One region of the Mesorhizobium sp. WSM4830 genome, then DNA from elsewhere that is predicted to be linked to it. Evidence: predicted binding sites of a transcription regulator. Region 1 holds the regulator's gene; each other region holds the start of a gene.

Region 1 (3,287 bases):
GGCGCTTTTCGCCATATGGCACTTCCAGCGCGTGGCGCCGCTCAGCCTGTTCGCCAATCTGGCCATCATGCCCATCGTCTCACTGGTCGTCATGCCCTTCGCCGTTCTCAGCGCGCTGGCGATGCCGTTCGGTGCGGATGGGCCGTTCCTCTATGTGATGGGCAAGGGGCTAACGGCGATGATCGCCCTGTCCGGGTGGATCTCCGAGCGCTCGCCGATCGATGCGGTCGGGCTGATTTCGCTGAGATCCGTCCTTCTGGTGACGATCGCCCTCGTCATTGCCAGCATGGCGACGACCTGGTTGCGGCTCGCGGCACTTCCTTTTGCGCTCGCCGGCTTGCTGACGACAACGCAGACGCGCGTACCCGATGTATTGATCTCGGAGGACGCACGGCTGGTCGCGCTGCCGATTGGGAGCGGTGAACTCGCGATCAACCGGGCACGCCCGAATGAGTTCACCATCGACAACTGGAAACGCGCGCTCACATCAGAGGCTATCGTCGCGCCGGAAACACCTGGAAAGAACGACCCGCAATTCGACATTGCCGATCCGGCCGAACTACCGCCGGGCATGCCGTTCATTTGCACGGACGGCCTCTGCCTTGCCAGGCATCCATCCGGCGCGATCATCGCGCAAGCCAAGGACCGCAATACTGCGCGGCCAGCCTGCGCCTTTGCCAGTTTGATCGTCATCGACGACGCCACCGCCCATAACCCCTGCTACTACGACCGGCTGGTCCTCGTCGTCACCAAACGGCAACTGGCGCGCGCGGGAAGTGCCGCCGTCTATTTCGATCCACAAGCGGCAACACGCGCCGAAATCCGTTTCGCAGTCGAAAAATCATACCGGCCCTGGCACGTGCAGCGGAAATTTTCACGCGCGGCGCGGGGCCTGCCGCCATACCGCAGGGCCGACAAACCCAAAGCCGGCGCCAAGGGCGGAGCTCAGTAGCGGCGGATCAGTCCGACGAGCTTGCCTTGCACCTTGACCCTGTCTGGTCCGAAGATGCGCGTCTCGTAGGCCGGATTGGCGGCTTCCAGGGCGATCGAAGCGCCCTTGCGGCGGAACCGCTTCAGCGTCGCTTCCTCCTCGTCGACCAGTGCCACCACGATCTCACCGGGGCTCGCCGTATCGGCATTGCGGATGATCACCGTGTCGCCGTCGAAAATGCCAGCCTCGATCATCGAATCGCCTTTGACCTCGAGCGCATAATGCTCGCCGCCCATGATCATATCCGGCGGCACCGAAATCGAATGCGTCTGGTGCTGGATGGCGTCGATCGGCACACCGGCGGCGATGCGGCCCATCACCGGGATCGAAACGGCGGCGACGACATCGTCGTCATTTCCGGCCGCAGGGACGCGCGACGATGTCGGCTTGCCTTGCCGCGGACCGCCTTGCCCAAGACTGCCCTGGATGACACTCGGCGAGAACTTGCGTGCCGCATTGAGGCCGGGGGCGATCGAGTCAGGCAGGCGCAGCACCTCCAGCGCACGGGCCCGGTTGGGCAAACGGCGAATGAAGCCGCGCTCCTCCAGTGCCGTAATAAGCCGGTGGATTCCCGATTTGGAAGCCAGGTCGAGCGCTTCCTTCATCTCGTCGAAGGAAGGCGGGATACCGCTTTCCTTCAATCTTTCGTGGATGAACATAAGCAGTTCGTGTTGTTTGCGTGTCAGCATAGCGACCCCCAACAGAATCAGAAAAACAAACCCAGAACAAACACTATCTGTTCCAGTTGTGTTCCGCAACTGTTTAAAGTTTAATGAATGCGTTAAGGCTCGGGAAACAAACGACGTCCCCTAACCGGGGTACCGCACTTTCACCGTCGCGAGCCTCATCGCCTTGATTCTGCTTTCGTTTGCGCCCTTCTGGCTTCCCGGAAGGCCACATTGGCATCGGCCGTCGGTCGGCAAATGGCACGGAAGTGAACCCTATCGAGTGTGCGGTTTGGTCAATGCACCGTGAACGAAACGAACTCAAAACGCCAACCTCGGGTTAGGTCCTGGTTTCCATCGCCTGGTCAGGCTGCTTCTCGCCGGTGGAGTCTTGCTGCGCGCAACCAGGTAATGGAAGAACAGTCGATGCGTGTCCGGCGTTGCGTTGGATCTTGGGGGAGCAGGCAAATCATGACAGGAATTCCCGATCTCGTGGCCGTAAAGGCGATGGATGCCGCGGATCCGCTGCGCGCGATGCGCGACCGCTTTGTGTTGCCGCAAGGAGTGATCTATCTCGACGGCAATTCGCTAGGAGCTGCTTCACGTGCCGCTTTCGATGAATTGCGCAAGGCCGCGACCGAAGAATGGTCGCATGATCTTATCCGCGCCTGGAACGTGGCCGGCTGGTTCAACATGCCGCTCGAACTCGGCGACCAGCTCGGGCGCCTGATTGGCGCCGCGGCCGGCCAGACGGTGGTCTGCGACACGACGTCGGTCAACATCTACAAGCTGCTGCACGCCGCCATGGCTATGCGACCGGAGCGGCAGGTCATCGTCGCCGAGGGCGATAGCTTTCCGACGGACCTCTACATGGCTGAGGGTGTGGTTTCGACGCGAAAAGATACGCTGCTGCGCCTCTCGGGGGTCGACGCGCCGAGCATCGAGGAGCTGATCGACGCACGCACCGCCGTGGTGCTGGTCAACCACGTCAACTACAAGTCGGGCGAACTGCGCGACATGCCGGCGCTGACGCGCAGGGCCCAGGAAGCCGGGGCGATGATCGTCTGGGATCTCTGCCACACCGCCGGTGCGATGCCAGTCGAGCTCGACAAGGCAAAAGCCGATTTTGCCGTTGGCTGCACTTACAAATATCTGAATGGCGGACCGGGCGCGCCTGCCTTCATCTATGCGGCTGAGCGGCATCTTGCCGACATCCAGCAGCCGCTCACCGGCTGGTGGGGCCATGCACGGCCCTTCGCCTTCGAGCCAGGCTATGCGGCCGGCACCGGCATCCGCCGGTTTCTGTGCGGCACCCAGCCGATCCTGTCGATGCGCACGCTGAAGGGCGCGCTCGACATCTGGAACGATGTCGACATGACGGCGGTGCGCAAGAAGAGCATTGCGCTGGCCGATCTGTTCATCGAGCTTGTCGAGGCAAAGTGCGGCACTTACGGGCTCACGCTCGAAAGCACGCGCGACGGGGAAAAACGCGGCAGCCAGATTTCATTCATGCATGAGCATGGCTACCAGATCATGCGCGCGCTGATCGAACGTGGCGTGATCGGCGATTTTCGCGCGCCATCGACCATGCGCTTCGGCTTCACCCCGCTCTATGTCGGCTATGCCGATGT
Region 2 (3,287 bases), on a different contig from region 1:
GCCGGGCGCCGGCCGCTCCCGCCAGGAGTAGCGCAGCAGCCGTCCGGGATCCGCGTCGAGGATTTCGCACTCGATCGGCGCATTCGGCGCTTTAAAGGCAAAGCGGTTGCCGATTTCGGGCTTGATGTCGTTCGGCATCATCCAGGCCGCGAGCAGATCCGGCACCGTCAGCGCCCTCCACACTTTTTCCGGCGGCTCGGGCAGTTCGCACTCGAACTCGATCTTGTCTACGGCCATTTCCGCGCGTTCTTTGCCTCGGCTGGTCATTGGTCCATGTCCTTCAACACCGTCTTGAGCCTTTCGATGCGCTCTGGCCAGAACGCACGGTAGCGTTCGATCCAGCCGAGCAGCGGCGCAAGCCCCTTCGGATCGACGCGGTAATAGGCGTTGCGGCCGGCCCGCCGCTCGACGACGAGGCCGGCGCCGCGCAGCACGGCGAGATGCTGCGATACCGCCGGCTGCGATACCGGCATGCCAGTGCGCAGTTCCGACACCGTCATCTCGCCGTCGGCGAGCCGCTCATAGACGGCGCGACGCGTTGGATCGGCCAGTGCCCGAAAAATCTCTGCTTCGATCATTCCGAAAGCATAAGTCTATACTTATCGGTTTGGCAAGCCGCTTTTTAAGACAGGCGGTGTTTTTACGACGGGCGCGATTTTACAAAGGCGTCGGAAGCCAGCGTCTCACCATGTCTGGAGATCCGCTAAACGTCGCCTCGAAAACGGGTGACGCGAGCACGGCATGGATATGAAGCAGTTCGGAGCCGACGTTCCGGAAGCCATGTTGCCTGAGCGCGGCAACAACAAGCGACTGTCCGGCAGTCAAGACGAGATGCTCATCATCGATCCACATCTCGGCCCTGCCGGCGATGACGGTAAGCACTTCCTCGACCGGGTGCCAATGTGTCGGGGCGCCAACCGTGGGTTCGACCCATTGTTCAAATATGCAAAGTTGAGTTGCGCCGTTGCAGGCCGAGACATGCATGCGGGTCTTTACTCCCGCCCGCCATTCTTCTTGCGGCTGATCGTCATGCTCGACCATCTTCATTGAGTTCGCCTCGATCTCAGGGTTCGTGGAAATTCGACGCCAGGACACTACTTGTTACTGACATCTATTGACAGTGCAGGGCCTTTAACTTAGAACGAATAGAGAACAAAAACCTTGTGGGAAAAGGCAGCCACAGCAGGCAGGGATTATCCATAGCCTGTAAGGTGCAGCGACAAAAATTTGGTTTCGGATGAGCGCGGAGAAGTGTCATGGCGGGTAGCGTCAACAAGGTCATTCTGGTGGGCAACCTCGGGGCGGACCCTGAAATCCGCCGCCTGAATTCGGGTGACCCGGTCGTCAACATCCGCATCGCAACGTCGGAAAGCTGGCGCGACAAGACATCCGGAGAGCGCAAGGAAAAGACCGAGTGGCACAATGTCGTGATCTTCAACGACCAGATCGCCAAGGTGGCCGAGCAGTATCTGAAGAAGGGCATGAAGGTCTATGTCGAGGGCCAGCTGCAGACGCGCAAATGGCAAGACCAGACCGGCAATGACCGCTATACGACCGAAATCGTGTTGCAGAAATTCCGCGGCGAGCTGCAGATGCTCGATGCGCGCGGCGAGGGCGGCGGCCAGGTCGGCAACTATGCTGGTGGTGGTGCGAGCCGCGGTTCCGATTTCGGCCAGTCCGGCCCGGGCGAAAGTTTCAATCGCGGTGGCGCCAACAAGGGTGGCGGCGGTGGTTCGTCGCGCGAGCTGGACGACGAAATTCCGTTCTGATTTCTCGGGGCAGACTGCCCTTGCGGCGAAAAGCGCCGGCATCTTGGCCACGAAATGGCGTCCCGAAAATCTGTCTTGGATTTTCGGGACGTTGTGCGTTTGAGCGGTGAAAGGACGTATCAGTTGAAAGCAAGGGTCAAATGGGTCGAGGAGCGCACTTTCATTGGCGAGTCCGCCAGTGGGCACAAGCTGGTGCTAGGCACTGCGTTTGGGCCGGAGGGCAAGACACCGGGGCCGAGCCCAATGGAACTGGTGCTGATCGGCACCGGCGGCTGCTCGGCCTATGACGTGGTCCATATCCTGGAAAAGGGGCGCGAGGCAGTTGAAGATTGTGTGGTCGAACTCGATGCCGACCGTGCAGAAGCCGATCCCAAGGTGTTCACCCGCATCCACATGCATTTTGTCGTCAAGGGCCGGGCGCTGTCACACGACAAGGTGAAGCGGGCAATCGGGCTTTCGATCGAGAAATACTGCTCGGCCTCGGCAATGATGGCCAAGACTGCCGAGATTACCCACGACTTCGAAGTCATTGAAACGACGGCGACGTAGGGCAGCTCCTAAGTCGCCATCAGCGCCTTGATGCCGTCGGCGACGAACTGTACGGCGAGCGCCGCCAGGATGACGCCGAGCAGCCGCGTCAGGATCGAACGGCCGGTTTGCCCGAGGATACGGTCGATGCGCTCTGACAGCACGAACACGAGGTAGGTGATGGCGAGGCAGATGGCGATGATGCCGACAAGGGCTGTCTGCGCGCCCAAACCCTGAAACGAGCTTGAGAGCAGGACGGTCGCCGAAATCGCGCCGGGACCGGCAATAAGCGGGATCGCCAGCGGAAAGGCGGCGATGTTGTGGATCATGTCCCTGGTGATGGCGACGTCGCCGATCTTCTCCTTGCGGTCCTGCCGGCGCTCGAACACCATTTCGAAGGCGATGAAGAACAGCAGAAAGCCGCCGGCGACGCGGAAGGCCGGCAGGGTGATGCCGAAGACTGACAGGATCGACGCGCCGGCGATTGCGAACAACGCCACCACCAGGAAGGCGATGACCGAGGCGCGCACGGAGACCTGGTTGCGTTCCTCGCGGTTCATGCCGCGGGTCACGGCGAGGAAGAGCGGCGCCAGGCCGGGCGGATCGATCGTCACAAGTATGGTGACGAAGGCGTTGAACAGGCTGTCGAAGCTCGGCATGCTGACCCTCCCCGCCGGCAATGCCGGATATCGGGATTGGTAGAGCAAAGCGGAGCCAGTGGAAACCGTGCGGATCACGGGCTCGCGGCGCGCCGCGCCAGGAACTCGACTTCGAGACGCCAGGTGGCGCCGTCGTCCTGTGAGCGTTCGCCCAGCCAGCGGAACGAATTTTCGGTGATGCGCGAAAAGCTCCAGCGCACAGCAGATCCGGTGCCGTCTGCGCCTTGCTGGATAATGGTGTCGCCCTCGGCACGGCCGAGCTGGCGGCTGTAGTACTGGCTGCGCGGATCGCTCCAGAAGATGTGCCAGGCGTCGACGTCGGGGTCGTAGA
Region 3 (3,287 bases), on a different contig from region 1:
TCGTGACCTTCCTTGCGAAAATAGTCGAGAAATGCCGACCGGATCTCGTTGACGCCACTCATGAATACTGCCTTTTCGAGAGAACCGCCGGCTGCCGGCGGAAAATAGACATGGCCTTTTAGCGGTCGCACCCCAGCCTGTCCAGAAACACCAAATGGGCCAAAATCCCGGCTCTCATCAGCGCTTTGAAACGCGTCTGAATCGCCGTCAAACGCGAACCGCCGGCACGGAGCCGGCGGTTCGAAACGCATCGATTACACAAACTCAGAATCAAAACATCAAATCCAAACCTGTCTGATGCTCCGCGAGACGTCGCTTGCCCTACATCACCCCGGCATCGTCCTCGAAGCCGTCGTCGCTGCTTTCGGAGCCGCCGTTTTCAAGGAATTTCTCGGCGATCAGCCCGGCATTCTGCCGCAACGCCAGCTCGATCTCACGCGCCGTGTCGGGATTGTCGCGCAGGAACAGTTTTGCGTTTTCGCGGCCCTGGCCGAGACGCTGCGAATTATAGGAGAACCAGGCGCCCGACTTTTCGACCACGCCGGCCTTGACGCCGAGATCGACCAGCTCGCCGGTCTTCGAGACGCCCTCGCCATACATGATGTCGAACTCGACCACCTTGAAGGGCGGCGCCAGCTTGTTCTTGACGACCTTGACGCGGGTCTGGTTGCCGACGACCTCGTCGCGATCCTTGACCGAGCCGATGCGGCGGATGTCAAGGCGGACCGAGGCATAGAATTTCAGCGCATTGCCGCCGGTCGTGGTCTCGGGCGAACCGAACATGACGCCGATCTTCATGCGGATCTGGTTGATGAAGATGACCATAGTGTTGGAGCGCGAGATCGAGGCGGTGAGCTTGCGCAGTGCCTGGCTCATCAGGCGGGCCTGCAGGCCGGGCAGCGAATCGCCCATCTCGCCTTCGATTTCCGCCCGCGGCGTCAGCGCCGCCACCGAATCGACGACCAGCACGTCGATGGCGCCGGAGCGCACCAGCGTGTCGCAGATCTCCAGCGCCTGCTCGCCGGTATCGGGCTGCGAGATCAACAGGTTTTCGAGATCGACGCCGAGCTTGCGGGCATAGACCGGGTCGAGCGCGTGCTCGGCATCGACGAAGGCGCAGATGCCGCCCTTCTTCTGGGCTTCGGCCACCGTGTGCAGCGCCAGCGTCGTCTTGCCCGAGCTTTCCGGTCCGTAGATCTCGACGATGCGGCCGCGCGGCAGGCCGCCGACGCCAAGCGCGATGTCCAGCCCAAGCGAGCCGGTCGGCACCGTTTCGATCTCGACGACCTGCTCGTTCGCGCCGAGCCGCATGATCGAACCCTTGCCGAAGGCACGCTCGATTTGCGACAGCGCCGCATCCAGAGCCTTTGATTTGTCCACCGCTTTGTCCTCTACAAGCCGCAAAGAATTCTGAGCCATGATACATCACCCCGTGGTCGTCAATGGAGGCCGGACAATCCCGCAATCCCTAAAAAGAATGTACCTCATTTGTTCTCATTTGTCAATGAGCGCCAAGGGTTTGAAAAATAACAGATATTCATATTTGTTCTATTTTTGTTTCGCAATTTTGCTTCCGGATGTATCCCGCCTCGCATGCGGCGCCGTTGCCGTCACCAACCGAATCGGAGCCGCGATTGCAGGGTTCCGCCCGGCGACCTAGTCTCCTCCCGGGCAACAGCAAAGGGCATTTTGCCGGCATGATGAAATCCCCGACGATCCTGGCCGTGGGCGGCGCCTATATCGAGCGGCGCGGCCGGGTTGCCGGCGCCTTCGTGCCGGCCGCTTCCAACCCCGGCACGATGCGCGAGCATGTCGGCGGTGCCGTCTTCAATGCCTTGCGCTGGGCGGTGCGGCGCGGCGTCTCGGCCTCGTTGCTTTCGGTGCGCGGCGGCGATGCCCTTGGCGACACGGTTTTACGCGCCATCACCGAGGCCGGCATTGCCGACCTGTCGGCGGTGTTCCTCGACCGCACGACGCCAAGCCATACGATGCTGGTCGATAGCGACGGCGGGCTGATCGCCGGCCTTGCCGACATGGTGCTCTACGAACTGGCGCTTCCCAAGCAGATCCGCCGCGCCAAGGTGCGGGAAGCGATCGGTTCGGCGGACGCGGTGCTGTGCGATGCAAACCTGCCGTCTTCCGCGCTGGAGCGGCTGGCGGCACTCGCCGCCGGCAAGCCGGTGTTTGCGCTTGCGGTCTCGCCCAGCAAAGCGGCGCGGCTGACGCCGGTGCTCGACCGTCTGGCCGTGGCGTTCATGAACCGGCACGAGGCCGGCGTGCTCGCCGGCGTTGACATCAATGCTGACGATCAAGGCGTCATCGACGGCCTGAGACGCGCCGGCCTGAAAAGCGGCGTGGTCACCGACGGCGACGGTCCATTGCTCGGTTTCGACCAAACCGGCGCGTTCTCGATCTCGCCACCGCCGCTACAAAAACGGACCAATGCTGCCGGCGCCGGCGACGCATTGGCCGGCGCCACGATCGCTGCCCTGCTGCGCGGCCTGACGCTGCGCGCGGCACTGCGCGAAGGCATTGCCGCCGCGGCGCTCGCCGTCGAGCGCGCCGCCTTCACCAGCGCCAGCTTTGCCGAGGCGCTGGCGCTCGTGCCCGAGGCGCGGGACCTGGTGTGAAATGCGGCCCGGAATTGCCGAAGCATGACGCAGCCTATTTGCCGGCGCGCAGTCCTGCCTCGTAGGCGCGGCGCGCCCAGATCGCCATCTCGTCTGGATCGTCGAAAGCGCTGTCGGGAACGCTCCAATAGGGCATCGACACGAGCTTGCCGTGGCGCGAGCCGGTGTAGGTCCATTGCCGGCACCCGGCCGCTTCGAAATCCGGGGCGCTTTCCGCGTCGGCCTTCAGCATCAATTCGCCACGGATGACGATGGCGACGATGACGCCGTCGAGATAGATGCCCTTGCCGCCGAACAGCTTACGGATGCTGACCGGGCCGAGGCCTTCGAAAAGCTCTTCTATGCGCTCGTTGTCCATGCGGCGATCATGTCACCCGGATTTCCCCTTGTCATCGACGCAACCGGCACCATCCTGACAAGTTCAGAATCAATTTCGTCGGAGTTTTTTCATGCCGCTTCTGCTCAAGGGGTCCTGCCGGTGCAATGCCGTGCATTTCGAGGTGGAAAGCCACACGCCGGTGCCGTTCATGCTGTGCTACTGCTCGATCTGCCGCAAGCAGCAGGGCGGCGGCGGTTTTGCCATCAATCTCGGCGCCGATTACGAGACGCTGAAAATCCAGGGCAAGCGCCATCTCGGCGTCTACCGCGCCGAGATCG

The links. The regulator LexA, encoded in region 1, represses DNA repair genes until DNA is damaged. The targets are predictions, from matches to a motif close to TGTTCNNNNTGTGTTCNG.
Region 2: AC0L2Y_RS23440 (single-stranded DNA-binding protein) is a predicted target of LexA. The motif match lies at 1,138-1,155, and genes of this name have one in related genera.
Region 3: recA (recombinase RecA) is a predicted target of LexA. The motif match lies at 1,545-1,562, and genes of this name have one in related genera.

The regions. Positions count from the first base shown of each region.
Region 1 covers NZ_JBVVQI010000005.1:202,258-205,544, reverse strand. Annotated here, with positions in the region: gene AC0L2Y_RS09685 (ComEC/Rec2 family competence protein) at 1-952, shown strand, start outside; gene lexA (transcriptional repressor LexA) at 946-1,680, opposite strand; gene kynU (kynureninase) at 2,128-3,287, shown strand, end outside.
Region 2 covers NZ_JBVVQI010000020.1:99,883-103,169, forward strand. Annotated here, with positions in the region: gene AC0L2Y_RS23425 (SRPBCC family protein) at 1-267, opposite strand, end outside; gene AC0L2Y_RS23430 (ArsR/SmtB family transcription factor) at 264-578, opposite strand; gene AC0L2Y_RS23435 (cupin domain-containing protein) at 658-1,047, opposite strand; gene AC0L2Y_RS23440 (single-stranded DNA-binding protein) at 1,257-1,769, shown strand; gene AC0L2Y_RS23445 (OsmC family protein) at 1,893-2,318, shown strand; gene AC0L2Y_RS23450 (MarC family protein) at 2,327-2,956, opposite strand; gene AC0L2Y_RS23455 (hypothetical protein) at 3,031-3,287, opposite strand, start outside.
Region 3 covers NZ_JBVVQI010000006.1:88,237-91,523, forward strand. Annotated here, with positions in the region: gene alaS (alanine--tRNA ligase) at 1-62, opposite strand, end outside; gene recA (recombinase RecA) at 322-1,419, opposite strand; gene AC0L2Y_RS10440 (PfkB family carbohydrate kinase) at 1,698-2,630, shown strand; gene AC0L2Y_RS10445 (TfoX/Sxy family protein) at 2,665-2,988, opposite strand; gene AC0L2Y_RS10450 (GFA family protein) at 3,080-3,287, shown strand, end outside.